DNA from 3 places in the Paenibacillus sp. FSL F4-0125 genome. Region 1 is predicted to be linked to each of the others. Evidence: predicted binding sites of a transcription regulator. Region 1 holds the regulator's gene; each other region holds the start of a gene.
What was found. The regulator NrdR, encoded in region 1, represses ribonucleotide reductase genes. The targets are predictions, from matches to a motif close to AACACNATATATNGTGTT.
Positions count from the first base shown of each region.

Region 1 (10,179 bases):
TTGTTTCCGCTATTGTTGCAAGCGGTTGCCAAAAGGGCAATCATTAAGATAATTGTCGTTATAAACACAAATCTCTTCTTCATTCATATATTCCCCCTTTAGTGATAACCCTAGTATAGATAAGACAGACGTGAAGTCGTAGGGGGGAAAATTAAGCCCTTACGGGGGATATTTTCACCTTCATCGATTCATCTTGAACGATATTGCGAAGGCGTTTCGCCACTGTAACGCTTAAACAGCTGGTTAAAATGCTTCATATCCTCGTAACCTACCCGCTTAGCGATCTCGCTCACCTTCGCCGGCGTTTCCTTCAACAAACGGCTAGCCCATTCCATTCTCGCTTCCGTTACATACTCAATATAGTTTTTACCTGTCCCCTGTTTAAACAGCTTGCTAAAATAGTTCGGATTCATATGTACGCATGCCGCTACCTGTGCCAAAGACAAGCTGTCTGCAAGATGCTCGCGTATATAGGCTACCGTTCGGTCAATAGCTTCATTCCTGCTGCCGTTTAACCGTTCATACTGCGCATGGATTGCAAGCAGCATCTGCTGCAAAGTTTCTTCTGGATTCGCAGTAAGCAGCTTTATGTCCAGCTGTTCAAGCTGTGGAAGCTTCGGCATCGATTGACCAACGGATGCTGCTGCACGCTCTAGCCAGCGGTACCCCCCAACAATCAAGGAATGTAAATACGCTTGAACGGAAGAAGGAGTCGCTTCCGCATCCTGTCTAATGCTCGCCAGTTCATCATTAATCCACTGCTGTATGACTTCTCGGCTCCCGCTTCTCAGGACGGCGGTTAGCTTATTCTCCACTTCTTCCGTACAAACAGCCCGCATTCCTTTCCGGTCTTTAATATCCTCATAGGCCAGCATTCTTGCTTCCTCTGCCAACCAGCGGTACGAGGCGGTTTGTTCGGCGGTGCGAAGTGACTCCCTCAGTTCTACCACGTTGCTGGCCCATACACCGCATGCGGCAAAAAAAGGCTGGCGATAGACGCGTTCCGCCCGCTCCATCGACGCCTTAACCAATCGCTTCGCACCCGGCTGCCCTCTGCGGAAAATAAGCAGCCATCCACATTCCCATTCCAGAATGACGCAGCCAAGTGAATCTCTAATCATCGCAGCCGCCTCATTCATTTCCCCTTCCTTCTCCTCCTTCATGGTCAGCGGAGATGCAGATGTAACTAGCCATAGCTCTAGCTTCTCCATATCCGATCCGAGCCTCAGCTCAGGATAATAGATCAACAGTTCCTCACTTTCACGCTCCGTCAGGAGATTATCCCCGCGAAGAAAGCGATCCAGCTGCTTCCAGCGGAACGCCGTTTGATGGATGGCGCCTTGATGATCAGCCTCACGTCTGCTGACGATACGCTGCTTCACGCGCATAACCGCAGTCATAATATCGCCAGGACGGCTATTTTTAAGCAAATAATCACTTATTCCTTCCCGCATCGCTTGCTGTGCATATGCAAAATCATCGAATCCAGACAATATAATAATTTCAATGTAAGGAAAATCCCGCTTAACCTCGCGAGACAATTCCAATCCCGTCATACCCGTCATCCGAATATCGGTTAAAATGATGTCAGGATACTCTAACGGAATGCGCATCAGCGCTTCCTCCCCGGAAGCAGCCGGCGCGAGCAGCTCAATGCCATTCTCTTCCCATTTAATTACCGTGCTAAGACCGGTCCTAATAATGACTTCGTCATCTACTATCAAAAGCTTCATGTGCAGATTCTCCTTCTCTCCCACAAAGATTGCAGCTTATTAGTTTTCTGATTGGAGCGGTATAATCGTAAAACTAACTTTAGTGCCGCTTCCTTCTACGCTTTCGATCCGCAAACCGGCTTCATGCCCATAATGAAGCTGTAGCCGATTATGCACGTTGCGCAATCCGTAGCTGCTGCCTGCCGAGTCATTATTCTTCAGCGGATCAATGCCCAAGTTTGTGTTTATCTTCTCTCTCAGCAGCTCCAATCTTTCCCTGCTCATGCCAACACCGTCATCCTGAACGATAAACGTTATACGCTCTCCCGCTGACATCGCTTTCACGACAATGCTCCCTTTACCTTCTCTTTTCAAAATACCATGAATCATCGCATTTTCAATTAGCGGCTGGAGCAGCAGCTTCAGCATTTTCAGATCCAGCAGCTCCGTCGGAATATCCGCCTCGTAATCAAATTTATCTGGATATCGAATGGACTGAATCTTCACATAGTGATCTACATGCAAAATTTCTTGGCTGATTGCACAATATTCCTGTCCTTTATTTAAGCTGAAACGAAGAAAATCACTCAATGAACCGACCATATCTGCGATTTTTTCTTCTCCCTTCATTAGCGCCATCCAGTGGACTGACGATAATGTATTGTATAGAAAATGCGGATTGATCTGCGCTTGAAGCGCCGACATATCCGCTTCCTTCTTCAACGCTTCGCTCAGCTTCACCTCATCGGTTAGATTAATAATTCGCGAGCTCATCCGATTATAGCTAATAATCAGTTGTCCAACCTCATCGATCGATGTGACGGGCAGCGTCGGCAGCGGCTCGTCCGGGCTGGAATTCCTAAGAAACTTCGTTAATGCAGACAAAGGTTTCGTCACCTTTTGAATAAGTACAAGGACGAACGCTATAACAAAGAGCATAGAAATGCTGACTGCAATTGCAGTTAACGTTAAAAAATACTGGTTCTGCGCTCTGTAAGCTTTTGCCGGAATGATCCCTACAAGCCTCCAGTTAACATTTGGCATCTGGTAGTACAGTACTGTACTCCGCTCCTCTGCTTCTCCGTAATCGAACGACCCCGACTTGCTCTTGAAATCAACTATTCCGGGAAAATAATCGTTCAAGCTCTTGTTAGTCGCGTACCCTTCTGGTCCAGCCAATATCCGGTTTTGTCCGTCCAACAGCAGGGCGACGCCTTCACCCTCTAGTCCAGCTTGCTTTAAATGGCTAGAGATAACCGATTGTGTCAGGCTAATTTTAAGCATGCCGATCTTGTAATATTTTGATGTGCTGCGAATCGGCCGCGACATCGTAATGACATCCTCTTTGCCGTCCGACGTAACGAAATGATGCACCGGAGACCACCACTTGGGATATTCCTCATAATAACCGGGATACTCGCTCTGAATATCGGTCCATTCTGATTCGAGGACGGATCTGAAGGAAACCGACGGCTTATTATCTTCATTCGATTCGATCATGACATTGGCGATATATGGTTTGGAAATCGATAATGTTGTAAGTAAATTAACGATCGAGGTTTGCTTTAGCAAATCATGTTCCGGTGTTTTCAAATAGCTTTGGACATCAGGGTGGCCGATAAGGAATAGGGATAGATTCTCAACATCGCTTACCATATTTTCTAAATAGGCCCCAATTTGCCGAAGCGTATTCATGCCGGAGCTCTTCGCTTTCTCCTCCGTTAAGCTTTCAGCAATATAATAGGAGAACAGTCCCAGAGACAACACCGGTACCAGTACCGAAACAATAAATAACAAGCTCAGCTTCTGCTTTAACGATTTACCCAACCAGTTTTCCATCGAATCCTCCGTTCAGATTGCCTTTATGCTCTGTAGCTAAATTGTAGCTTTCATTACATCCCAGAAGAGATGTTTGCGCTTCCATAATAACCTAAGTCGCACGTCCCGACTAGAGTCTATTGTTGACTTGATAAAGCATTTGCTGGTCTTGAGATGCGGATTATCATAACCTCCGTCTGGGAGAGAGAACTGGATCTTGCCTCAAGACAAAAAAATAGACCGCCCTCTCGTAATGGATGCGGTCTATTTCTGCCCGTAATACCTGAAAGCCTCCCCATGTTGCAAACAACAAAAAAACGGCATTTCTGCCGTTTCTTTAGGATGGACTCTCAGGGGCTCGAACCCTGGACAAATAGATTAAGAGTCTACTGCTCTACCAACTGAGCTAAGAGTCCATATGAAGTTTGGTGGAGCCAAGGGGGATCGAACCCCTGACCTCATCGCTGCCAGCGATGCGCTCTCCCAGCTGAGCTATGGCCCCAAACGTAATTTTCAGATGTATGTAATCACACATTTTAGAATCAAGTTCGGTGTATTTAAGTCATTCTGACAAAATCAAGCGCCGTAGGCGACTCCTATATAATATAAAAAATCGCCTTCGCTGTCAACACTTTTTTTAGTCATTAGACTAGCCACAACCCTACAATCTGTCCAGATCCCCAGTGCTCTTAGATAACAGACCCTTCAGTTCCTTCATAAACATGTTAATGTCCTTGAACTGACGGTATACAGACGCAAAACGAACGTATGCGACTTCATCTACTGGATAGAGCTGTTCCATAACCAGTTCACCGATCTGTTGGCTCTCCACTTCAGCTACGGCGATGCCTCGCAGGGATTTCTCTACCTCAGAGACAATCTTCTCTAGACGCTCTACAGAGACAGGCCGTTTCTCACAGGCACGTATTAAGCCCCGAAGTATTTTATCACGGCTGAATTCCTCACGGCTGCCGTCTTTTTTGATCACGATTAACGGTGTTTCCTCGATCATTTCAAAGGTTGTAAACCGTTTGCTGCAACGCTCGCATTCACGCCTGCGGCGGATGGACTTATTCTCATTTGCTGGTCGCGAGTCGAGTACTTTAGTATTTGTGTGATCGCAGTAAGGGCATTTCATAAGCTTCATCACTTCCTATTACATAATGTTTTTTTGTCCCGGTATGTTAAGCATCCGGCTTTTGAAGGGCTATTTCATTTTTTCCAGAAATCACCGTTTATTTGTTGTAATGATTATGGCAAGTCCGGCACATAATACAGTTACCAACAGAGGAGGTGAACAGCAATGAGCCAAAACAACAGCTCCAATAACCTTGTAGCTCCAAATTCCCGCGGTGCTTTGGAACAACTTAAATATGAAGTTGCCCAAGAACTCGGAATCACGCTTTCCCCAGATGGTTACCAAGGCAATAAAACTTCTTATGAAAATGGTTCGATCGGTGGTTACATCACTAAACGTCTTGTAACCCTGGCAGAACAACAATTGGCAGGTCAATACAAATAACCTGTCCACATAAGCTTACTGAAGAAGTATTAAACGATCGCAAGATCGTTTAGTACTTCTTTTTATACATAACACGGTTTTAGAATTCGTTGTAAATATCCGTGTACTGATCATAGTAATAGTTGACGCGCTGTACATAATGGCGGGTTTCACCAAACGGAATATCCTTAATCGTAGCATCCGTTCCATCCCAGATCCCCTCATCCAGCCATTTTTGAACTTTACCCGGTCCAGCATTATATGCAGCGATAACTGCTGTAGGTTTACCTTCGAATTGACGGGATAATGTTGAAAGATACCAGGTACCTAGTTCAATATTTGCTGATGGTTCATGCTTTAGCTCCTCCATAGATACATCAGGGAGCTTGGCCTTTTCAAGGGCCCATTTGGCGGTATCCGGCATAAGCTGCATTAAACCTATAGCACCTTTTTTGGATTCTCGTCCAGTTTTGAAGTTCGTTTCCACTCGGATAATTGAAGCCACTAGAAATGGGTCAATATCGTACGTAACGCTGTGCTTACGGATCTCATCTTTATAATGGATCGGATAAAACCAGGACATCCAGTTCGTACTCAGAAACAATATCGCAGTAAAACCAATGAATAACAGAAGAAGGACTCTTTTTTTACGTAACCATTTCATGATAAGCCCAGCCTGTCCCAAAGAACAGCAACCTGTTGCTCAGTGTGCGCAAGTTCGCCACTGTTGTCAATGATATAGTCCGCTTTGTTACGCTTTGCTTCAATATCCATCTGTGCATTTAAGCGTGCTTCTGCTTGTTCTAAAGAAAGTCCGTTACGTTCCATTAATCGAGCGATTTGCACTTCACGAGGCACGTAGACCACCAGTATTTCATGGAACATGTTCTCGAGTCCTGATTCGAAAAGAAGAGGGATATCCACAATTGTTAACTTCTTTGGATCTTCTTCCTCCATGCTGTTCATACGTTCTTTAATCTCCCGCCGGATTGCGGGATGCGTCAGATTGTTCAGGGCTTGCAGGGCCGCCGGGTCTTGAAATACAATGTCCCCCAGCTTGCCCCTATTCAGTGTGCCATCCGGAGAGAGGATCTCGCTTCCGAATTGTTTCACAGCCGCAGCCAGCACCTCATGACCGGGGAGCATAACCTCTCTGGCGATCACATCCGCGTCAACCAGCCTCGCTCCCTTGCTCACAAGCAGTGCGGACACCGTGCTTTTTCCGGATGCAATGCCTCCGGTTAAGCCAATAATCATGTACTCACCTCATAATAGCTTCAGTATTCCCATTGTAATTAATAATAACGCGGGTAGTGCAGCAGCATGCTTCATCCAGTAGTTCCCGGCGAATTTTAATCCAGTCTTCATGCCCAGCAATAGAAATGTACCACTAAACAGAGCAATTGTAAGTGATGTCCATATTGGATTGAAACCGAGTAGTGCTGCGCCTAGTCCGGCTCCAAAGGCATCTAGTGAGAGGGCAATTCCGAGCAGCATCGCTTCCATCGAAGAAATACTTCCGGAATCATCCATATCCGCAGATGATGGTGTACGCAAGATCTGTACAACAATCCCCAACCGCCGTAGCTCAAGGGAAAAGACAGCTGACTTTACTTGCTCAGGAGCTGTGACAGCCTGTTCTGCGACATCTTCAGTATCAACAGCTATCTCTGCCCTAGCTTCTGTGGATAGCACATTTTCTTCACGATCTACTTTACGTTCACCAGTCTGTTCCTTCTCTTTCTGCATTAGCATCTGAATGAGCGACCAACAACCCATTAGCACGAGTATAACAGCGCCAACCTCAGAAGCTGCATGTGGAGACACTACCTTAGCAAGCAGAACACCCACTTGCATAGATACACAGATAACTACCCCCGAACAAAGCGAGATAATCAGAACGGAGAGCAATGGTATTTTCATTTTACGCAGTCCATATGTAATACCAACACCAAAACCATCCAAACTCAAAGCAAAAGCTAGTAATAGCAGTGAAAAAAATGGGCTGAGCACCCGCAATCCCTCCTGTGAAGAACCGGAACACTGAACAATATACTTCAATCAGCTTCCGTTCTCTATTAAGCATTCTTCACACAGTATATGGGCGGGACAAGTAGTGGGTGCCAACCTAATTACATCTTCAGTTTTCTGACTTGCGCTGACAGCTTGGACAATAATGCGTGCCACGGCCACCTACAACTGTTTTCTCAATCATTGTTCCACAGTTGTTACACGGCTGATCTTTACGACCGTAAATCAACAGCTGTTGTTGATAAGTGCCGCTCTCACCTTGACCATTCACATATGATTTTACAGATGAACCCCCAGCGTTTACCGCTTCCGTCAGCGTGCTGACAATAGCGTGATGTAGTTGATCGAGTTGATCATCCGATAGATCCTTAGCGCTGACTTCTGGATGAATCCCTGCACGGTGTAAGGACTCATCTACATAAATATTTCCTATGCCGACGATATATTCCTGATTTAGCAGCAGCGATTTAATTTTTGTGCTTTTGCCTGATACAATCTGCTTAAATTTCTCCGGCGTAAAGGACGGCTCCAGTGGTTCCTGCCCTAGCTTATTAAGAGGAGGCAGCTGAAGGTCTTCACCAATCTGAAAAAGATGCATCGTACCAAACTGACGAACATCCGTATAACGCAGTTCCGTGCCGTCGGTAAAATGGAATATCACATGTGTATGCTTGTCCAGTGGATCATCTTTCGAAAAAAGTCCGTAACGGCCCTCCATCCGTAAATGAGATACGAGCACCAGACCGTCTAGCACGATGCGCAAAAACTTCCCTCTTCGTTCAACATTAACAATGCTATGACCTGCGAGCAGGTTGGCAAAAGCCTGAATATCATCCGGTCGCTGAATTATCCGAGCCAGCCGGACGGTTACACTCTCTATCTGCTTTCCATTAACTAAATCATTCAGTGTTCTCTTGACTGTCTCTACTTCCGGTAATTCCGGCATGATGTCTTCACCTCAACTACATTATAGCTGATATACACACCTTAAAGGGAGCCTATTTCGCTTCGTACCAATTGCTGCCAAAACTTACCTCTGCTTTAAGCGGCACAGATAACTGCAATGCTCCACCCATCACTTCCGGCAAAAGCGTCTTCATGAGCTCCATTTCATCCTCTGGTACCTCGAATACAAGCTCATCGTGCACCTGAAGCAGCATACGGCTCTTTAGCCCGCGCTCGTAAAGTGCCTTGTCCATATGCACCATCGCCAGCTTAATAATATCAGCGGCAGTTCCTTGGATAGGTGTATTCATTGCCGTACGTTCCGCAAAAGAACGTAGATTAAAGTTCTTCGCATTAATCTCAGGCAAGTAACGACGACGTTCCAGTAATGTGGTTACATAACCATGTTTCCGTGCTTCTACTACGATATCATCCATATATCGACGTACACCTTGGTATACCTCGAAATACTGCTCAATAAATTGAGCGGCTTCTTTGCGAGGAATATTCAAGTTCTGCGACAGACCATAATCACTGATTCCATACACGATCCCAAAGTTAACGGCTTTAGCAGCACGGCGCATGTTGCTATCAACCTGATCGGCGGTAACTCCAAATACATCCATCGCTGTCTTCGTGTGAATATCCATATCATGGAGAAAAGCTTCCTTCATCCGCTCATCACCAGAGATATGTGCCAATACTCGCAGTTCGATCTGCGAATAGTCCGCTGCCAAGATCGACCAGCCCGGTTCGGACGGAACGAACACCTTACGGATTTTGCGTCCTTCCTCTAGGCGGATAGGAATGTTCTGCAGGTTCGGATATTGACTGCTGAGACGTCCGGTAGCCGCAATCGTCTGCCGATAGAAGGTATGCACCTTTCCTGTTTTCGAAGATATTTCTTTAAGAAGTCCTTCTACGTATGTAGACTGGAGCTTCGCAATCGTGCGATATTGCAAAATCAAACGTACCACGTCATGATAAGGCGCTAGTTTCTCAAGCACCTCAGCATCGGTGGAATAGCCTGTCTTCGTCTTTTTAACAACAGGCAAACCTAGCTTAACGAATAAAATTTCACCCAGTTGCTTTGGTGAATTCAAATTGAACTCCGTGCCACTTAATTCGTATATTTCAGTGACCAGCTTAGAAATTTGAGCTTCGAATTCTTTACCTAGCTCTTTAAGATCCTCTTCGTTGACTGCGATTCCTTGTTTCTCCATATCCGCGAGAATACGTGATAAAGGCATTTCCAAATCTTCGAACAGTCCGGTCATCGCTGTCTCGACAAGCTCCTGTTGTTGCTTCTGAGCAATCCCGAGAACCGCAGCACTCTTACGTGCGACGTGATTCCCTAAGATTTCAAGCTCAGGAATCTTGTATTTAGCGCCTTTTCCGAATACCTCTTCATCTGGAGATAAGCGTGGTAAGCCGTATTTAGTAGCTAGATCATTTAAGTTCTGATTTGCTTCCGTCGGATCCAGCAAATAAGCCGCCAACTGTACATCATGAGCCGCACCTGCAAAAGCAATACCTTGCCAATGGAGCGCCAAATCTGCACGGTGAAGATCATAGCCGCTCTTCGGAGCCTTTTCATTTCCTAACCAATCGCGCAGCTTCGCAGCAGCTGGATTCTGCAGTAATTCAAACGGTACATAATAGTGCCGCTCCAGAGAAGATAACCCTACCCCGATTACCTCAGCACGATGCGGATTATCCCCATTGGACTCCACATGTAATGCAGAAATACTAGGCAGCGCTTCATTCAGCGTCTCCAGTTCATTTTCACTAACGATCGTAATATCAAGGGTCGCGGCCTCTACTTCTGCAGCACCTTCCTCACCATCATTAACAGGAGTGTAGGCACTTAGATCTAAGCGCTCCAAAAGTGATTTGAACTCCAATTTAGCGAGTGCAGGCCCAGCTGTATCCGCAGAAATTCCGTTAAAGACCATATCATCCCACGAATGCTCCAGAGGCACTTCACGATAGATGGTCGCCAGTTTCTTACTCATTACAGCCTCTTCTGCATGAGCCTCGAGCTTTTCTTTCATTTTGCCCTTAAGCTCACCTGTTCCCGCTAATACACCTTCAACCGATCCGAATTGATGCAACAGCTTGAGTGCAGTTTTTTCACCCACACCGGGAACTCCCGGAATGTTATCACTCGCA
Region 1 covers NZ_JBBOZJ010000001.1:2,213,895-2,224,073, reverse strand. Annotated here, with positions in the region: gene NST74_RS09545 (extracellular solute-binding protein) at 1-83, opposite strand, end outside; gene NST74_RS09540 (response regulator transcription factor) at 189-1,733, opposite strand; gene NST74_RS09535 (sensor histidine kinase) at 1,773-3,551, opposite strand; tRNA gene NST74_RS09530 (tRNA-Lys) at 3,874-3,946, opposite strand; tRNA gene NST74_RS09525 (tRNA-Ala) at 3,957-4,032, opposite strand; gene nrdR (transcriptional regulator NrdR) at 4,192-4,668, opposite strand; gene NST74_RS09515 (alpha/beta-type small acid-soluble spore protein) at 4,834-5,052, shown strand; gene NST74_RS09510 (lytic transglycosylase domain-containing protein) at 5,132-5,695, opposite strand; gene coaE (dephospho-CoA kinase) at 5,692-6,288, opposite strand; gene NST74_RS09500 (manganese efflux pump) at 6,298-7,044, opposite strand; gene mutM (DNA-formamidopyrimidine glycosylase) at 7,172-8,008, opposite strand; gene polA (DNA polymerase I) at 8,061-10,179, opposite strand, start outside.

Region 2 (10,179 bases), 290 kb from region 1:
ACCATGTTTGGATGGGGAGGGTGCCCAGTTAATATGGATGCTTACCACTACAGTAGCAGGTAATGTCTCGGCAAGCTCTTTACGCTGTGCAAGATCGCGCAGATGTCGAGATTTACTACGCAGCCAGCGGTTTTCATCACTAGGGGCATAATCGCCATTGCGGTTTAATGCGACATCAAAGCCATCGCTGCCCAGCAGAAGAAATAATCGACGTGAGATATCTAACGTGATATCTTTTTCAAGAATATTTCCGTAGGAAGTTCCACCATCGATGCCTCCGTGTCCTGCATCAATTAGAATCAATCGGTGTCCATGACCTAATATATGCTGACGGTCATCCTTCATCACGGACTTCTCTGGTGTCGCAGAGGCAAAGGAGCTCCCCATAAACAACAATAATAGTCCTAGGGTTGTTAGAGTGATTCGAAAGCCGCATATAACAGCTGCTGCTCTGGGAAAGGATGGTTTTCTCCAGTTGTTCAAGTGAAACGCCTCCTTGCAAGTGAATAACGTGTCCTGGATTCTTTGTTAGATTGTGCTTTAATAGGTAAACCTATTCGACAAATCAGAAGTCTGTAGTTTAGATCTAACTGGAGTGGTGCACACTAAGAGCATGGAATGGACGCTGATTAATTAATTTCACTTATAATGTAGGGGGTGTTACAATGGCTTCCGGTGGCGATGAGCTTGTAAAGTATATAACGGAGAAGGTAGTCGTATATATTGAGGATCCACGTGCCATACATGCCCGTAGAGCAGCTACGAAGCAGCCGTGGTCACAGAAATGGTTTGGCATGCTTCCGCTTGGGTGGTCAATCTGGCGAAGTAAGTGGGATCATGACAAAAAAGAGTAAATGTTAAATCGCAAATAACCTTCCAGTGCCTTTGTTCATGGGTGGCAGTGGAAGGTTATTTGCATTTGTTATATTAACGATTATATCCGAGTGCTTTGGTAGTTCTGTCTGGCAGCTTATGCAGTGTCCCATTTTTCTGTAATGCAGTGAGTGGTAAGTATCGTTTTCCTTCAGGGCCTGACGCTGCGTATATGGTAAGTGTGTTGTTCTCAGCTTGATTTTGTACATGAGAAGGCTGCCAACTTTGATAGCCTGTAATCATAAAAGGTGCCCCGACAAGATCATTTCGCCCAGCAGCTTGATATGCGATGCTTTCCTTAGGTTTGATTAGAAGCGCAATATTGTCGCCGCTTACTGTGGTGAGTTCAGGAGCGGTCAGCCATAGGATATCTTCATAAGGATCATCTGATCCTCCGCTATTGAAGGCTGATAGCGGTGATACGTCAGGATTAAGATTGGTGATTACATCTGTTGCTGGAGGCTGTTCTTTTAGCACTTCTTCCGCTTTGCTAAGTGTCCAAGGCAAAATTTGTGGCACGGAAGCGTTGATGTAAAACGTCTTTTCGTCAATGGTTATTTTCCAGACCGGCAGAAGTGGTGCATATAAAGCAGTCAGTTTTATTTTTCCTGAAAAAGATGATGTAATGAGACCCTTCTGCACCAAAAACTGGCGCAGATCATTTAAACTGTAGGGGAGTCCGTACGTGCCGGCCCCATATTCACTTAGCATATATCCGCCTGTATCGGTGGCGGAAATGATCATATATCCGATCCTCTCTTCACCCTTCATTACATTAACAAGCCAGCCATGAGTACCTGGACCAAGGGGATAATATTCTATCCCTGCATCCTTCCAGGCTGTAAATGGAGCTTCTGCAGCGAGCTTGTTCAGCGTAGTCTTAGCGAATTCTTGTACCGTAGAGGGGGAAGGTAAAGAACTCATCTTTAGCACAGGGATTGCGTCCTGTGTGACCGACTGGATCACACTCACTCTGGCCAGCGCAAGCGCTGAAGGGGAACCGGAACTGGATATAAACAGTCCAAAGCTTAGAAACAGGAGGAGGCATCCTTGACCCGCAAGTTGTAGCCTCCGCCGCAAACTTATTTTCATGGCGTCGTTCACCTTTCTTTGTTAATAAATGTCAGGAAGTTTTAAGCTTTACTCTATTGTAGTGGACAGGCTATAAAAAGGCTGTTGCTTGCTGTCGCGCCTGAAGGCGGAAGTTCTCTTGTTTTTTTGCCTGCTTTTAGCGAGTAGGGTCGCATTCTATAGACTTCGTAGATGAAACAGTCCATAGGTTATCGCAGAAACTGCAATTTGCGGCTCATATTGCCAAATGGTCTCCTGTCGACGACGGTTATATTGCTCCTGAGTACCTAAACGTTTTTCTTCATCCGGCTCTTTCAGCAGTTCTCCGTAATAAATATCAATGATAGCCAGCTCGATTCTAAGACGCTCACGTGCCTGTTCTGCCCAAGAGTAATCAAGTTCGGCTAGATGAGAGGTAAGATGAGCCTCTAATAAATCTGTAGCGGCTGTAACTGTTAATTCATAAGGCTGAATATGCACGTTTTCCGGTAAACGGGGGGTCATCTCCCGCGAGGATATCTTTGCGTTAAAGTCATCAATAATGGTCCCTTTTGTCAGAGATATTCCAAGATAATGCAGTTCTTCCCGTTTCAAATCACAGCTCATTTCGACTTTATAACAGACACCGAGCCACGGTTCATAGGCTGCAGAGAAAAGTGTATTCCGCTGCCTGCTACCGGGGTCCTCAAATAAGTAAAGGCATTTCCCTTCATCTTGAGCTGCACTCCAAATTTGCTGAAGGCGCTTGCTACCATAAATGATATCTTCACGTCTTATCATGCCAGGTCCAATTCGAGGCAGGGCCGGTACAATCCCGAAGTAGCGGGCAAGGATACTGTCTTCAGGATTTGAGGAAGGGACATGAACCACATTTGATTCAGATGTTTCTGAATTTAAAAGATCTGTGCTAGCCTCAACATCAGCAGTAGCACTCATCACTGGGTCTCCGGTAATTGACTGTTTTAATGCCAGGGTGCTGCGATTTACTGTTGGCGGAACTTCTATAGCTGCCTGGCTGTCGTATTTTTCCGGATCGAATACAAAGGTGAAAGAGAGTGTCTCTGGATCAACTCCAGTACGCTCCACGAACCCCCAATAATAAGGTCGATCTGTAAGCATTCTGTCAGCTCTTGGCGATAGCTTTACAGTTACGTGAATGGGCGATACTTCAATAATGGAGCATTCTGTTGCTTCCAAATAGTCCATAACATGTTTACGTACTTCCTGTGAGGTGAGGGTCATGTCGCAGTCTCACTTTCTTTTTTGATACCCTGAGTTAACTCGCTGAGGGATTCACCGATATGATCTAGCTCATTACGCAGTTCTTCATCGGAGCGGGATTCGAGCATGATTTTGTATAAACTTTTCTCCAGAGATTCTTTCTTCTCAAATCGCTCCAGAATCACATCCAGCCCGCCAATGACCATTTCGAACATATTGATCTTCTCGTGTAGCAGATGCAGAATATGTTCTTCAATCGTGCCCTGCGTGGACAAATTATAGATAACCACGTCATTTTCCTGACCTAACCGATGCACCCGCCCAATCCGCTGTTCTACTCTCATGGGATTCCAAGGCAGATCGAAGTTGATCATATGGTGACAGAACTGCAGGTTAATGCCCTCACCACCCGCCTCAGTAGCGATCATTACTTGAGCACGACCGCGGAAGAGATCCATCATCCAATCTTTTTTGCCGCGATTCATCCCGCCGGAATAAGAAACACACATTAGCCCATGTTCGCGGAAATACTGAAGCAAATATTCTTGAGTCGCACGATACTCCGTAAAGACAATGACCTTTTCATTCATTTCTTGAATGAGAGATAGTGTTGTTTCGGCTTTGGTATTGGTCTTAACCGTACGAAGTGTCTGCAATAGCTCCATCATCCGATCGCGTTTCGGCGAATCGGCGGGCAGCTTCTTGATCAGATTAACTAAAGTGATGAACACAGCATCTCGACTGCTGCATACCTCGCGCTGAAGCGTTACCAAGGAAAGCATGCTGCTAAGATTGCCGCCTGATTCCTGATACTGATCTTTAACAAAAGAAGTGACAGCGTCATATAATACTCTCTCTTCCTGTGAAAGAACTAACGGAATATTACGGACTTTTCGTTTCGTAAAGTTAACTGGACCTTCGCCACGCCGATTGCGGATCATCACCTTCGACAACTCGTCCCTTAGCTGACCTTCATTCTTAGGTTGACGTTTATCAACGACGAAGTTTGAGGCAAAATCGCCCTGATTCCCTAGCTGACCCGGTTTCAGTAAAGTGATCAAATTAAATAGCTCGCCCAGATCATTCTGAACGGGAGTAGCGGTTAGGAGCAGGCAATATTTTTTGCGTAATTGCTGTACAAATAAATAATTGGTTGATTTCTTATTTTTCAGCTTGTGGGCTTCATCAATAATCAACATGTCATATTCATTTTCCAGCAGCATTTCTTTATGTGGATCACGTTTCGCAGTGTCCATAGATGCGACGACAATCGCATTTCCCCAGGAGTATGCTTTTTTCTGTGCAACAGCAGAGATACCAAACTTGGCATTTAGCTCCCGAACCCACTGCAATACGAGGGAAGCGGGTACCAGAATAAGTACCTTAGAGACTAGACCGCGAACAAGATATTCCTTGAGTACAAGTCCTGCTTCAATCGTCTTTCCAAGTCCGACCTCATCTGCAAGAATCGCGCGGCCTGACATCTCAAATAGAACTTTATGCGCGGTATCGAGCTGATGCGGAAGCGGGGATAATCCGGATAAATGCTTCATGCATTGAAGTTCATCGAAGCTTGTTACTAGACCTGTTTGTTCACCTTGAACAGCAAGTTTGGATAGACGGAAGTCTCCCCACGGACCGCCTTTATCCAGTTTGAGTTCTAGATCCTGTAGCCAATTCCGGTCAAAAGAAAGAGGAACAGGCAGTATGGGCGCTGACTTTCCACCTTTGTGAGGTAGAGAATTACGGAATAATTGCGTCATGGTACAGCCTCCTCAGGTGCTAATTCATATCATCATTCGTAGGAGTAGTATGCTCTTAAACAAGAGAATTCATAACCTTCTATTTTTCTTGATAGCCTTTAAAAAAGAGAGTAAAAGCGAGAAAATACCGCAAGTTCTGCGATATTTCAGCTGCTTGACTCTATTTTCGAAAAAGACCTTCGATACAATATGTGGTATAGTTTAAAAGCTGACGCACACAATATATTGTGACAAAAGCATGAAAATGTGATTTTTTCAAAGTGCGTAGCTGCTATTTGTTATTGACAAGATGAACTTCCTACATACACCCGTAAGGTTGAAGATACGTGTAAGGAAGTTTTTGTTGTGGAGCCCACACCATGAAATGGAACTAATATTTACTACATTGCGGGAGGTTTTTCTATTGGGTAAAGTGGAAGGTAAGCAACGCCTGGAAGGGCTAAGTGAAAAAATATTTTTGGATCGTTATGCTTGGAAGGATGCCGACAGCAATAATGCTAAAGTGGGCGATGTTGTACTTGTTCTAACGAAAGATGATCCGAAATTTCCAACGAAGGAAGTCGGAGAGATCGTAGAACGTAACGGCAGAATTGTAACCGTGAAGACGCGCAGCGGCGAACTTGTGAAATCAGATGTTGAGAAGCTGACGCTTAATATAGAAAAAACACCAGAGGAAATGTGGGATCGTCTGTCTTCAGCTATGGCTTCTGTGGAGAAGACACCTGAGCTTCAAGAAGAATGGGCGGGTAAATTCCGTTCGATTCTGGATGATTGGAAGCTCGTACCGGGTGGACGAATTGCGGCTGGTGCTGGCGCTAGTGAGGAACTAACCCTGTTCAACTGTTATGTAATTCCTTCTCCAAAGGATAGCCGCGGCGGTATTATGGAGACGTTGGCTGAAATGACAGAAATAATGGCTCGTGGTGGCGGTGTAGGGATTAACCTATCCTCTCTACGTCCACGTCGTGCAATTGTGAGAGGTGTTAATGGATCTTCTAGTGGTTCTGTATCTTGGGGCGGTCTGTTTAGTTATACCACTGGACTCATTGAACAAGGCGGTAGCCGCCGCGGTGCACTCATGCTCATGATTAATGACTGGCATCCAGATGTAGAGGACTTCATTACGGTGAAGCAAACGATGGGGCAAGTTACGAATGCGAACCTTTCGGTATGTGTGAGCAATAGCTTTATGAAGGCTGTAAAAGAAAATCTGGATTGGGATCTCGTATTCCCGGATACAACTGACCCTGATTATAATGATGTGTGGGATGGCGATCTCGACAAGTGGAAGGCTGCAGGCAAAAACGTTATTCATTATCGCACCGTTAAAGCGCGTGATGTGTGGCGCACCATTATCGAATCCGCTTGGAAATCCGCTGAGCCAGGTGTTGTGTTCATGGAATACTACAATCAAATGTCCAACAGCTGGTATTTCAATCCGATCATTTGTACGAACCCATGTGGGGAGCAAGGTCTGCCAGGCTGGGGAGTCTGCAATTTGTCCGCTGTGAACCTGTCCAAGTTCTACGATGAGAAGAATCATGATGTAGACTGGGAAGATCTCGCAAGAACAACACGTTATTCCGTTCGTTTCTTGGATAATGTCATTGATAAGACCCCTTATCATTTCCCAGAAAATGAAGCGAATCAGAAAAATGAACGCCGTGTGGGTCTCGGAACGATGGGTCTTGCCGAACTGATGATCAAATTGAACATCCGTTACGGTAGCCCGGAATCTTTGGAGTTTCTGGACAAGCTTTACGGCTTTATGGCTCGTGAAGCATACCTTGCATCCGCAGAGATTGCAGGTGAGAAGGGATCCTTCCTAGCTTTTGATACAGAGAAATATTTAATGAGCGGCTTTATGAAAAACATGCTCGAAACGTATCCAGAGGTTGGCGAAGCGATTCGCAAACACGGCATGCGTAACGTTACAGTAATTACACAAGCACCTACAGGCAGCACAGGTACAATGGTAGGTACTTCGACAGGTATTGAGCCTTATTTCGCTTTCAAATATTTCCGTCAAAGTCGTCTTGGGTATGATGAGCAGTTCGTTCCGATCGCCCAAGAATGGCTTGAAGCTCATCCAGGTGAAGAGTTGCCAGATTACTTCGTAACCTCGATGGATTTGTCGGCTAAGGATCACATTCGTGCACAAGCAGCGATTCAACGCTGGGTGGATAGCTCGATTTCTAAGACAGCCAACTGCCCGTCTGACTTCACAGTAGAAGAGACGGCTGAGCTGTATGAAATGGCCTTCGATCTGGGATGCAAAGGCGTTACAATCTATCGTGACGGTAGCCGTGACGTGCAAGTGCTGCAAACCTCTAAGAAGGAAGACGCAGCAGAAGAGGTAGCTCCAGCTCCAGCTGTTGAAGTTACAGCTGCATCTGAAGCAAGTACAAGTGTTGTAGCGGCAAGCCCAGCACCTCAAGCGTCTACTAAAGAGCTGGATAAACAATACAAGAAACGTCCGCAAGTTCTACGCGGTGCAACCTATAAAATCAACACACCTTTCGGTATGGCATATATTACGATCAATGATCTAGATGGTACGCCGGCAGAAATCTTCCTGAATGTGGGTAAAGCAGGCTCAGATGTCTTTGCGATGGCAGAAGCACTTGGACGTGTCTGCTCCTTGTTCCTCCGTTATGGAGATCATGGCGAGAAGGTAGAACTGTTGATTAAACATCTGAAAGGGATCGGTGGGTCAGGCGCTATCGGCTTCGGTGCGAATCGAGTTGAATCTATTGCTGATGCTGTAGCTAAAGCACTAGAAACACACGTGCTGAACAACGCTCAGGATGATCATGTGCCTGCACCTATCGCAGCGACTTTGGAGCTGGAGGATTTCAATGAAGCGTTGAACGCGGAGTTGAAGGCGAGTGTTCCTGCGGCAGCTTCTATTGAAGATGGTCAGGGCGGACATGGCGCGCATAACCATACTTCTGCTTCCCGTGACCTTTGTCCTTCTTGCGGCGGTGCTTCGCTGATTAATATTGAGGGTTGTAAGACTTGCGGAAATTGTGGGTATAGTCGTTGCGGATAAACGGTAGAGCCAATAAATGTTTATGGGAAAACTAGAAATGTGACTATCATAGCTACTAAAAGCAAGCGATCATCGAGAGGAAGTGTTAACCTCTTATCTCAATGGATCGCTTGTTTTTTTTATTTTTGATGATGTTATAAGAAACAAAAGAAAAAAGAATCAAAAATGATAGATAATCATTGAGAGGTATTAACTATATGAGTTTGATAATTAGTGTAATTCAAAAGGAAGTATAATTTAGATACTGTAGAACTACATACAGACTATGATAAAGAATTTATTGAATTTAGTGTAAGAAGAAAAAGAGAAGGTTGGAATTGCGATTTGGTAAGTGAACTCTGTGTTCTGACTAAGCTTTTAAACACAAGGCTGTTTTCGTATAGATTGTTGCTTCTTGACCATACTATTAAAGGGTTGATATAATGCGGTTTAGGAGGCGTTTCAATATGTGGAAAGGTGTTTATGAAGAGTTCAGTGAGTTAACGAAACCAGAGCAAATGGCACTGTTTAACGCTATGAAGCAAGATTTGTTTCCAGATGAACCCGACAAAATTACAAAACTGCTCAAAAGTATTCGTGAAGCACGTTTCGCTTCTGGAATGGCTTGTGTTCATTGTGGGAGTTTGTTAGTTAAGCGAAACGGGAAATACCGCACAAGACAACGCTACCTTTGTAATGATTGTGGGAAATCATTTAATGATATGACGCATACACCATTTTCAGGCTCTCACTACCCTGAAAAATGGGTAAAATACCTTGAACTTATGGTTGAAGGTTATACCTTGCCTAAAATCGCTGAACGACTGAAAATACACATCTCCACTGCGTTTTATTGGAGACATAAAATCTTAAATGCTTTAGGTAGCATTGGTTTCAATCAATTACAAGGCATTGTTGAAAGTGACGAAACCTTCTTTCGTGAGTCTATGAAAGGTCGTGAAATCACGCATAGGAAAGCCAAGAAGCGTGGAGAAAAAGACGAAAAGAGAGGGATTTCTAACCTTAAAATCGCTGTCGTGGTTGCACAAGACCGAAACGGTAGCGTGATTGCTCGTAAAGCAGGCACAGGGCGTGTAAAAGCCGAAGAAATAGACACTGTAATTGGTGCTTATATTCACCCGACTGCTTTGTTATGTACAGATACAGCGACCAACTACAAGAAGTTTGCCAAAATTAAAGGATTACAGCACGAAACAGTTAATGAGCGACAAAAACAACGTGTAAAAAAAGGGATTTACCATATCCAGCACGTTAATAACTTTCACAGCCGTTTAAAAGCTTGGATGGAGCGTTTTCAAGGAGTAGCAACAAAATATTTGGATAACTATCTCTATTGGTTCCGTTGGTTAGAATTGGGGAAAAACTTAGCATTTGAAAATCGAGTAGAGCAAATGCTTATTTCAGCGTGTCAAAAATCCAATTATAGAACTGTTGAAATGATAAGAAGTGCATAATAAAAGACCTCATGCAAGAGGTCTCATTAAATTACTATTGAATTAAATCTCTTAACTTATCAGCGATTTCTTCTCTAATTGTATAGATTGTATGGGTATCTTCTGTTTTCCCCAAGGCACTATCTTGTCCTTTTTCACCTAACCATAAATGAAAACTTTGCTTGTTTTCATTGGTGTAGATGACATCCAAATAATATTCAGGATCAGCCATATTCGGTATACCATCTCTTTTTACAGCAGTTAAAATAACACTTTTAATTGTTTCAATATCTTTATCTTCTTCATAAACGATTGGATTGACTTCTTTAGGCTTAGAAATAACAATTTTTGAAATATCGTCTTTTAAATACAAGTAATATTTGTCTTCTGAATTTATTTCAGATTTATTTGTTTCAGTTTGTTTAGTAGGATTATCTTCGGATTTACATCCAAAAAGAATGACAGATAATAATGTTAAAGATATAAACAGGGTGATTTTTCTCATATTAATACCTCCCAATAGTCTTGTACTAATATTCGAATTAGACGGAGAAAAACCTTTTAAAGTTTCACTCTATTTTATTATATCAGAAAGTTATTAACCATCAACTTTTATTAAAAAACAACAAACTTTACGAAAACAGCCAAACACAAAAACACGCGTACTTGTCTAACACAGGTACGCGTGTTTTGATATTCCACTATGGTAGTTATTATTTTTACATATCTAAATTTTTGAATGCGTAAGGCAATAAATCCCTTAAAC
Region 2 covers NZ_JBBOZJ010000001.1:2,502,205-2,512,383, forward strand. Annotated here, with positions in the region: gene NST74_RS10755 (N-acetylmuramoyl-L-alanine amidase family protein) at 1-483, opposite strand, end outside; gene NST74_RS10760 (YqzE family protein) at 666-854, shown strand; gene NST74_RS10765 (hypothetical protein) at 928-1,965, opposite strand; gene NST74_RS10770 (YqhG family protein) at 2,122-3,186, opposite strand; gene NST74_RS10775 (DEAD/DEAH box helicase) at 3,183-4,928, opposite strand; gene NST74_RS10780 (adenosylcobalamin-dependent ribonucleoside-diphosphate reductase) at 5,293-7,980, shown strand; gene NST74_RS10785 (IS1595 family transposase) at 8,427-9,434, shown strand; gene NST74_RS10790 (hypothetical protein) at 9,469-9,918, opposite strand; gene NST74_RS10795 (cytidine deaminase) at 10,133-10,179, opposite strand, start outside.
Region 2: NST74_RS10780 (adenosylcobalamin-dependent ribonucleoside-diphosphate reductase) is a predicted target of NrdR. The motif match lies at 5,143-5,160, and genes of this name have one in related genera.

Region 3 (10,179 bases), 670 kb from region 1:
CTCTGGTTGAGACATCGCTGTTCACATGCAGAACAGTCGAGATACCCTGGTCGATATGGGGCTGAATTTCCGCGATCAGATCGATCACCTTGAACTGATCCATTTGGTAAGCTGATTTATAGAAAAATACATTATCCGGACGCAGGTACGGCATCGGATAGTAAGTCGTTGAATTGGCATATGTCCGTGTTTCAATCTGCTCTACAATAGGCATAACGCTTGAAGTGGCATTTTGAATATAGGAAATGCTGGCTGTTGGCGCAATTGCCAAACGGTAAGCATGGTACAGGCCATTTGCTTTTACTGCATCCCGCAGTTGTTCCCAGTCCGAAGGGGATGGGATGAAAATATCTCCGAACAGCTCTTGTACTCTTGGCGTTACAGGGCGGTAATCTGTTGTCAGATAACGTTCGAAATAAGCTCCTGTAGCATAATCAGAGGCCTCAAATCCATGGAAAGAGTGGCCGCTTGCGGCAGCGATTTCCATGCTTTTCTCCAGGGAATGGTAGTTCATGGTCATGAAAAAGGTCCGGGCAAAATCGCGGGCCTGTTCGCTCTCATAAGCAATCTTGTTCTTGGCCAGATAGCCGTGAAGATTCATCACGCCAAGTCCGACCGAGTGCATCTCTTTATTGGCCTTGGCTACGCCTGGGGCATTGGAGATGCTGGTCATATCGCTGACAGCGGTCAGGGCGATCATACCTTCATGTACCGATTCACGGATTTTGCCATGCTCCATCACGTTGACAATGTTCAAAGAAGCCAGATTGCAGCTTACATCACGGCGGATGGTATCCTCCTGCCCGTAATCATTAATCTCTGAAGTCTCCTGCAGCTGGAAAATTTCCGTGCAGAGGTTGGACATTTTGATCTGTCCGACATTTTTCAGGGCATGGGCCGCATTGGCGTTGCTCTTGTTCATAATATATGGATAGCCAGATTCCAGCTGGATCATGGCGATTTTGGTCAGCATATCCCGCGCGCTCATGGCTTTTCTCTTTTTGACACGAGGATCGGCTAACAGCTTATCGTACATATCATCCAAATCCATGTCATCAAGATGCGTACCGTAGGCCTTGTACACACTGTAAGGGGCAAATACATGCAGCGGTTCATTGTCCTTCGCCAGTTTATAGAAGCGATTTGGAATAATCAGGCCGATGGACAGGGTTTTAAGCCTTGTTTTTTCGTCGGCGTTGATCTTCTTGCTGTCGAGAAATTCAAGAACATCCCATCCAAAAATATTGTAATAGGCGGCTCCAGAGCCTTTACGTTGACCCATCTGGTCAGCATAGGAGAAGCCGTCTTCCATCAGCTTGAGCACAGGTATAATGCCCTTAGCCGCATCCTCGACACCCTTGATGGTCTCTCCGCGGGAACGGAGCTTGGACAGGTTGACAGCCACGCCACCGCCGATCTTCGATAGCTGCATGCAGGTATTGAGCACATAGTTGATCGAATTAAGCGAGTCGTCCATTTCGATCAGGAAGCAGGAGACAAGCTCACCGCGCCGGCTCTTGCCGGCATTCAAGAAGGTAGGCGTCGCTGGCTGCAGGCGCTGCTCCATCATCGAACGGGCAAGCATGCCGGCAGTAGCGGCGTTCCCGCGTCCAAGATGTAGGGCAACTACCGCCACACGGTCCGGGTAATGCTCCAGGTACTGCTTACGGTCATTGGTTTTTACAGCGTAATCCGTATAGAACTTCGAAGCTGCCATATAAGATGGAAAACTGAAGTTGTAGGCATGGGTAATTTGATAAACTTCCTCAATTTCAGCCACGCTGTACTGCTCGTAAAAATTTTCGTAGAAATCCTGTTCAATCATATAATCAACCTTGGCCTTTGTATTCGCAAAAACCAGGCTACGCCGTTCTACATCCCGCATAAATTCGGCTACTGCCTCAAGGTCTTTATCTAATTGAAAGAAACCACTTTCGTCTCTCTTCATCAACATGTTGTTTAGTTCAATATGCCGCAACTCGGCTCACCTCCTGTTTAATTCGTTCCACATCGCCAAATGTGCCCGATAGCTCAAATTTACCGATAACTGGCACGTTGTACCGATCTGCAATTAAGTCTGCGCTATGCGCGAACAGCTCGCCCCAGTTCTTGTTGCCGCTGGCGGCGATACCTTTCAAATTGGAATAATTGTTCTTCAAGAAAGAAGACACCTTCTCTGGAATTTGTCCAAAGCCGGTGGTATATGTAATAAGCACATAGGGCTCGTCAATGGTCATATGCTCATCAATCTGCACAGCTGGCAGCTTAAGCTTACCAATGAAGCGTTTGACGTTTCCGGTTTTTGAATCGTATGCGACTAGCATGGAGTCTCTCCCCCTGTATATATTACTGTAAAGATTTAATAGATAAGCTATAAATACTGGAAAATCATATGCATACTATATTTAGTGTGCGTTGTTTATTTTAATCACTATATGTTGAAAAGTCAACATGAAAAGTGCTTCCTAACTAGTTGAAAATTGGTCTAGTAAACGCTCTATTAAAGTATTGATATCCCGAAAATACGCAGTTTGGAGCGGTTTGCTAAGGCAGCTGTCCTGTTTTTTTTATGAAGAATTTCGCAGTCCTTTACCATGACACCTAGCGTTGCTCCGTAGAGCAGAATTGGAATAAGAGTGAGATTAGCTGTATTCACTGTATGTTCAGGCAAGCGTATTAGAGAATTTTTGCATATTGCTGCAAGTGAAAGAACATATACTTATTGGGGAGCAGATGAATGAGATCATTAATGAAGCTAAAGCGGAGAGACTAACAATGGGATTGTACAATTTCCCCCGTACATGCACTTCTAGGCATCTACCCACATACAATAAGATGACCATGAACCCGTAAGGCTAACAGATCGGTTTCATTGTACAAGTGCGGGAGGTGTCGCCAAGTTGCCTGGATTCTTAAGTACGATCGCGTTGCTAATTAAAGAACTGACGTTGCTGGTATCCTACGTAAGAAATAACGCATTTCCACAGCCGCTCTCGGAGCAGGAGGAAAGCAAATACTTAGGCATGATGGCTGAAGGGGATGCTAAAGCCCGGAATTTGCTTATCGAGCACAATTTGAGACTTGTCGCCCATATAGTAAAGAGGTTATGGACACGATACGATGTCAGTTCATGTGCTCAGGACTTAGAATCATGTCTGCAGGTCTAGTTCGCCCCCCTACGCCCTTGGCATACATAGGTTTTACCACTTTTTATTAGTGTTAATCTAATCAAGATACTTAAGGCGTCCTATGAGATGAAATACACTTTCAGGGCTTTTTTTGCGGACCGAATTCAAGCTAGAACCTTTTGGCTTCTTTCGTAGTGATGTACCCCGTGTAACTATTATTTAATTTGGATGGATTGTCGAGCTAAGTGCGACACCTATTCCATAAAAGATTCACGAGCAGATTTCCAGCCTAGACATTTTCGAGGACGGTTGTTAATGAGATGGATGACATGAGCCAGTTCCTCATCGGTGACCTATTGAAAGTCGTGACCTTTTGGGAGAAACGCCCGAAGAAGTCCATTCCCATTTTCATTTAATTCTCGTTGACAGGACGAATAGGGTCAGCAAAGACATCTAGTCCATGAAAGGTTTCCAGGGCGCCATAGCAGGTGAATTCTTTCCATCGGTTTGCCGTAGCCGTTAGGAAGGTTTTTTGAGGATATTTGCTAGCGATTATTACTCCAAAAGCAATTTTCATCAAATGAGCTGTACGGTCAGGCATTTTATATCTAGCTAGATACATACGTTTCCACTTGTTCGCTAATCAAAAATGAAGCTCTTGGTTACCTGTATGGGGTCCGTTCGGAACGGATGTTTGAGAAGTGAATCAAGACGAATATAGCTTATCGATGGTTTTTGGGTATGGGGTTGGACGATGTGCACAATTGTATAGTACTGGACAGTAAAAAGTCCTATAGCCCTAAGAAACTAGCGAATCGTGTTTTGAACCCTAAATAAAGCTTGACAAATTAGACTCCTGAGAACATTTTCCTAATCGCACCTTCATTTCATTTACTGCTCAGTCTTAAATCCGGAATCATGCCAGAAAATAAATTTAGACGCAGTTTGTCCAATAGGAGGTAATACACCAATAGAATCTTTCGTTAGGGAAGTATGTTTTTATTTTTGATTACTATACAAATTCCGGAGAAAAAAACAATTAAAAAACAATTATTTACTTAAATTACCTTTGTTGGTATACTTCGTTTGAATGCTGAACGAGATTCTTATTGTTTATGCAAACCTTTGCGCAAATTTAGTGTACCCTTAATTTACATTGAAGAGGTGGAGTTTCGGTGGATAAGACAAGATTAAAAAAGATTAGCCGATTTATTATTTTAACCTTTTTTTTCTGTACAGCGACAATGAATTCTGATACCTATGGCTTGGCGAAGGAAGTGAATAATATTGAAAGCGAAACCAAAACGTTTGATGAAATGAAAGCGGTTTCCGATAATTTGAATCTGACAAAACAGAGCGTACGACAAACAGGAAAAGAACTCCTAGAGGAACGCACGCTGTTTTCTAAGCGATTTCTGCAAAGTGACGGAAAAATAAGAGAGGATTTCTCACTTGTTCCCGTTCATTATTTGGATGAGACAGGAAAGTACCAAGATATTAATACAAAACTCACGCAAAATTCTAAAGTAAATACTCTCCCACAAACAGTTTCCAAAGATACACATTTGAAAAAGCTCCAACTCGTAAATTCTGCTAACTATAGCTTAAACAGCATGGGAAAAAACAGATCTTTGAATGCATCCTCATTCACTGCATTTCAAGTTCCGTTTAGCTTAGATATTCCCAATGATATTTCAATGGGGTATTCCATAGGGAAGGATGCAGAAAGTATTACAATTACACCATTGGGGGCAGCATCTTCTTTTGGTGCATTAGAAAAAGAGAGTGCTATTGTGTACAAGGATGTATGGCATGACAGCGATATTGAACTTGTGGTTACAAACATAGGCGTCAAGGAAAATATTATTCTTCATTCCAAGGAGGCTCCCGACACCTTTAAATTCGAAATCCAGCAGAGCAGCAGCAACTTGAAAAACTTGATTATGATGCCTTCCTACCTATATGACAGCAACAAGACCTACCGGGAAATTGAAACAAAATTGAAAGATAATGAACTGACAATCTCTTATGATGATACAGGATTGGTCTACCCGATTACCATAGACCCCACAACAACAATACTGCCTGTAAGAGCCCTATTTGTCGATCCTTACAACGACAATCAATCATATACTTGGTACCCGGTCATGAAAGTTGGCAGAGTGAGTCAATATTATCAATATTTTTCTTATCTCAGGTTCGAATTGTCTGATTCTATTCGAGAAGCTCAAATTAATTCAGCCAGCCTGCAACTGTACGCGCCAAGTATGACTGATAGTACTAGTAGAGTTTCTATATATGCGTTGAGTTCATCATTGCCCACAGACAGTGTGACCTATAATTCACGTCCCGCTTTCAATAATTCAATCATGGGTAGTTCTATCGATATTACCGCCGCAAATCAGTTCTATACCTTTGATGTGACTTCCATTGTTAAGAACGATTTGTTGACTAAGAGCAGTGTATCGATGGGGTTGAGCGGTTCGGGCAGGATGGAGTTTACAACTCCTTGGTCGAACGATCCCACTAATTATCCCAAGCTCAGCATTGTTTACAATGATACAGCCAGCCCAACTGTGGCTGAAGCTAAAGCAACTGTAGAGGATGAGAGTTCAGTTAGATTGAACTGGACAGTAAATGAAGTTAATGGATTTACGCAAACCCAATACGAGGCCGTTAAATTCTCATATTTAGAGAATTCAAATACATATTTTGAAGATAGTAAAGTATCTGGGACTTCGTCCAAATATGCCTATTTCAACAATCTGAGCAGTGGAGGGTATCGTTTTGCAGTCAGATCTTATAATGGTTCCACATGGAGTGAATGGAGTTATACCAGTTATGTGAAAATTGAAAGAAAAAATCAATATGACGCATCTAACCGTTTAAAATTGATGGAACATCCGGATGGGCCAATTGTCGAGTTTACCTATGATAATAATGGAAATATGGTCAAGAAGATTCCCGTATCTACAACAACTGTGAAAAAATCGATAGCGGACGGCAATCCAATTGAGTGGACATACAACAGAAATACATATATTGCCGACAATCGCAAAGATTTTATAAATACCGGGCTGGATACCCAAGAACCGGAGCGGGATATTCAAGGTGTGTATTACAATACTGACAGCACTTACCTGTATGTGATGATTGAGCTTGGCAGAACCAAAGAGCATGACTTGCTGAATCCACATGGATATGACAACGATAACTACTTTATCTATCTGTCCTCACCGCAGGTAGGAAGCAATTTCACAAGAAATAACACCCCTTTGCCAAGGGAAGTATCCTTTGAGATCGGCAGTTGGCACAATAACGATGTTACTGTACATTCCTATGACCCGGCAACAAATTTGTGGAAGTGGAAGTGGAGTGGCGACTACTCCAACGACGGCTATCAATCTGTCAAGGTTCTGAAGGAGAACACCACTTTTGATGTGTATACCAGTGCAATATTAGAGCTGCGCATTCCTTTGAAGAATCTTCCAGATGTTGATCTCAGCAGTATGATTGTTGTTGCCGGAAGTGATAAATATGATATGGATATCGCTTATTAATAAATAGAAATTCGTAGAGTCAAAATATTGTTGACCCTAAGCCAGTATTCTGGGACAGCCTTGGATATTGAGCAAGAGGCTTAGTGGTACAAATTGAATAATTTGCGTACCGATGTATAGTCAAAATAGTTACGACAACGAAACTATTAATCCGGAAAAGCGCTTGCGTCCTTTTTTGTTGAGTGAATTTTTATAAGTTATGGACTTTATTAAGTAATCTTAAATGAAAAAAGATATACAAGATGCCTACAAACTCGACCGAAAGGTGAGTGACGACTCCTTGAAATAATCTACCACGATCCCGTTTATCCTTGAAGCAGTATTAGTTGCGGAAGTGTTAGGGTGCAAAGAAAGGCTCATAAGTTTACGGTATATCATTTCATTTGTTCAATATTGGTGTGTAGCGGCTTTCGAGGAATGGACCGGCTATCGTGCCGGAACAGATTGTACTCGCCAGTGGCTTGCCTAAAGTCCATTATTCGTGCTTTTATGGCAAAGCTTCCGAAGTTCCTTATGCTGTTTTTATGGCCTTCTTACATTTGCTCGTTCGCAAATGTAACCGAGAAACCTGCCGAAAACTCTCGATTCCTAAAAAGCTGATATTGATTCCACGATTATGACCGTTGGAAAAACCCGCTTGCCGTGGGCTCCTTATCACGGGGAACGGGCAGGAATTAAGCTGCAATTGGCCTTTCAAGCTGAAAGTGGACAACCCCTAAAGGTGATCGAAACGGTAGGCTCCCAACATGACGGACCCATAAGTGAAAATTCAACTCACCTGGATTACATTATGGTGATGGATCGAACTTATGGGAAGCTTGAACGTCTGGGCCGTTTTAAGCAAGATGAACAATCCTTTGTGATTCGGCTTCGGGACAACATTCATCTAGAGTAATCGCGGGCGTTACTTCGTCAGTCCCTACCAGACTCTCCCGTTCTTCGGGATATCGCGTGTCAGCTCGGAACGACTCAGTACCGATCCGATAAACGCTACCGTATGGTCAGTTTTCAGGATTTCAAAGGTCGGAAAATTAGCGTCGTTCCCGATTCGATGAAAGTTACAACTGAACGGATTGCCCAGATGTATAAAACGCGTTGGCAGATCGAGGTCTTTTTTCGCTTGATAAAACAACACTTAAACGTCCCAATGTAATTTGGAACCACCGAAAATACCGTGTACGGTCAGCTATGCGGAGCTTTGATTATTTATGTTCTGCTGAAGCGGCTATTTGATGCCGCGAATACAGAATGACCTCGGCATGCCGTTCTTTCGTTTGCCAGGTTCTTTCGTTTGTTTGCTCTCTGCACGTTACCCATTGAATGGCAGAAACGGATTCAGTATTTCATTCAAAGACTTGAGATTGATAGGATAATTTAAGTTACATAATATCGTTAATCAACAGGCCAGATATTACTTCTATCTATTCTAACTATTCTATTGATGGCACATTTATCGGAGGTTGGGAGTTCAATGTTACGAATAATCTAACCATTTAAATTTTAGGAGGAATTAGAATTGAGAAACAACCCATTAATCCAGAGACTATTAGTTATTATTTTATGTGTAATAGTACTCTTACCTAATTACCAGATAAATGTGGCAGCTAGTAATCAAGGAAATAATATCAGTGATCGTTCTGCTGAAACTATTATTACTGGTAATTATATGGAACCAAATAATATGGTACCTACAATACCGATCCCAAAAGATGTTATTTCAGCGGCCAATGCCGTTTATGGTTCTGAATTACCAAAAGAGTTAGCAGAAATAAAGGCATTGTCAATTCAAAGAAATACCCTGAAGGGATATAGACAAAGCCTTACCTCTACTCCTAATAGAGTTGATGATTTGAATAAGGAAGAAATTGAACAACTCGTTTTGGCTGGAGCAAGTATAGTTGATGTTTATTGGATTAATTTAATTGTTAAAGAGTCCACACTAACACCAATGGATATATTGGATATCAAAAAAAACGGGGAGAAGACTTGGGAAGACATCGAAATCCAAATACGAAATAATGTTTTCGATTTACCATCCTCAGTTGAAGATACAGTATATCAGGATACTTTTGCGACAGAGTTCTCTTTGAATCCACTAACAGTTACGGATGATGTATATGACAAAACAATTATGAAAGGTCAACTCGAAAAAAAATTAGAGACCCCGTTTATTACTACTTTTGATTCCATTGTCAACAGTGTATTTTATGGGTTAGCAACTCAGCAACAAATTAATCAAGCTAACAAGCAACAATATTCAGATAGAAATGCTTCTAGTGAATTGATTGACCCTGCTTCTGGATCTTTAACATGGAAAGAAAATGAAATCAGTCTGCCCGGAAGAGATGGTCTGGATCTTAATATAGGGTTAATGTACAATTCCAACCAGTCATTCTCTTATATGAGGAACTATGAATCTTACGGTACGATCAAAAAATATAATTACTTAATTTCACGCTATGATTTAGGACTGGGCTGGTCTTTTCAATTTCCTTCTGTTCAGTTAGCCGATGGGTATATATACTACCACGATGGACAAGGGGCTGTGTACCGGGTTGATTTTAACGGAAGTGATTCTTTAAGCAACTACACACATTTAGTAGGTTATCAAGGAAAAGACATTCAATTCATTCAAGATAATGGAACATTTAGTAATAGTCTAACAAGCTCAGCTTACTATTTACAATATAGCGATAAAAAACGAGAGTACTTTGCTAGCGATGGTCGCTTGTTAGGAATTGTCGACCGATTTGGAAATACTATTAAGTTCGAGCATATAGATCGATTAACCTATGATGGACAAACTAATAAAGTTATCTCTACCATTACAGATAGCTTGGGGAGAGTAGTAACATTCAATTATGAAAGTAATCTAAATGCAACGGATACGTTTAATGGAGAAAACATTGTTATACGTGTTCTTAATACTAATGGAACTGATGCACAAAAGGTTACCTTGACTAAATGGAGAAATACGTTAACTTTTAATGGTATTCCTGATGGTTATGTTCCTACATTATGGAGGGTTTTAGACCAAATAGATCAAGCCACATGGTTTGATTATGATAGTGCAGTTGCAGCGAAATTCCACTATACCCAAAAAGAAGTGAATAGTTATTCAGGTTCTAACAGTTATCATAGATTAATAGGGGTCCATTATCCTATCTCAACTACTAATTACCAGTATGAACTAGTTACGAGAAATCTGGGCGTCTACGGCTTCGGAGAAGAGTATCGAATAAAATCTAGAAATGATATGGCAAAAAACACCTATAATCAGGTCAATTATACGTATTTGGGGGATTACACGGGATACTCTACTTATTCTGATCCCAATAATTTATCTGAATCATATAGATTTTCATCTACCTCTACAGTGCAGAGCACTTCAGCAACCAATGGATTGTCAACAACTACACACTTTAATGGACTACAGCAGAATATAGCTACTATAACGCAAGCACCAAATGGTGAGCGAAAAGAGGCACGTA
Region 3 covers NZ_JBBOZJ010000001.1:1,547,927-1,558,105, forward strand. Annotated here, with positions in the region: gene nrdE (class 1b ribonucleoside-diphosphate reductase subunit alpha) at 1-1,978, opposite strand, end outside; gene nrdI (class Ib ribonucleoside-diphosphate reductase assembly flavoprotein NrdI) at 1,965-2,324, opposite strand; partial or broken gene NST74_RS06955 (RNA polymerase subunit sigma-70) at 2,901-3,164, shown strand; partial or broken gene NST74_RS29925 (IS30 family transposase) at 3,383-3,753, opposite strand; gene NST74_RS06965 (CBM96 family carbohydrate-binding protein) at 4,304-6,688, shown strand; partial or broken gene NST74_RS06970 (transposase) at 7,305-7,841, shown strand; gene NST74_RS06975 (RHS repeat domain-containing protein) at 8,205-10,179, shown strand, end outside.
Region 3: nrdI (class Ib ribonucleoside-diphosphate reductase assembly flavoprotein NrdI) is a predicted target of NrdR. The motif match lies at 2,396-2,413, and genes of this name have one in related genera.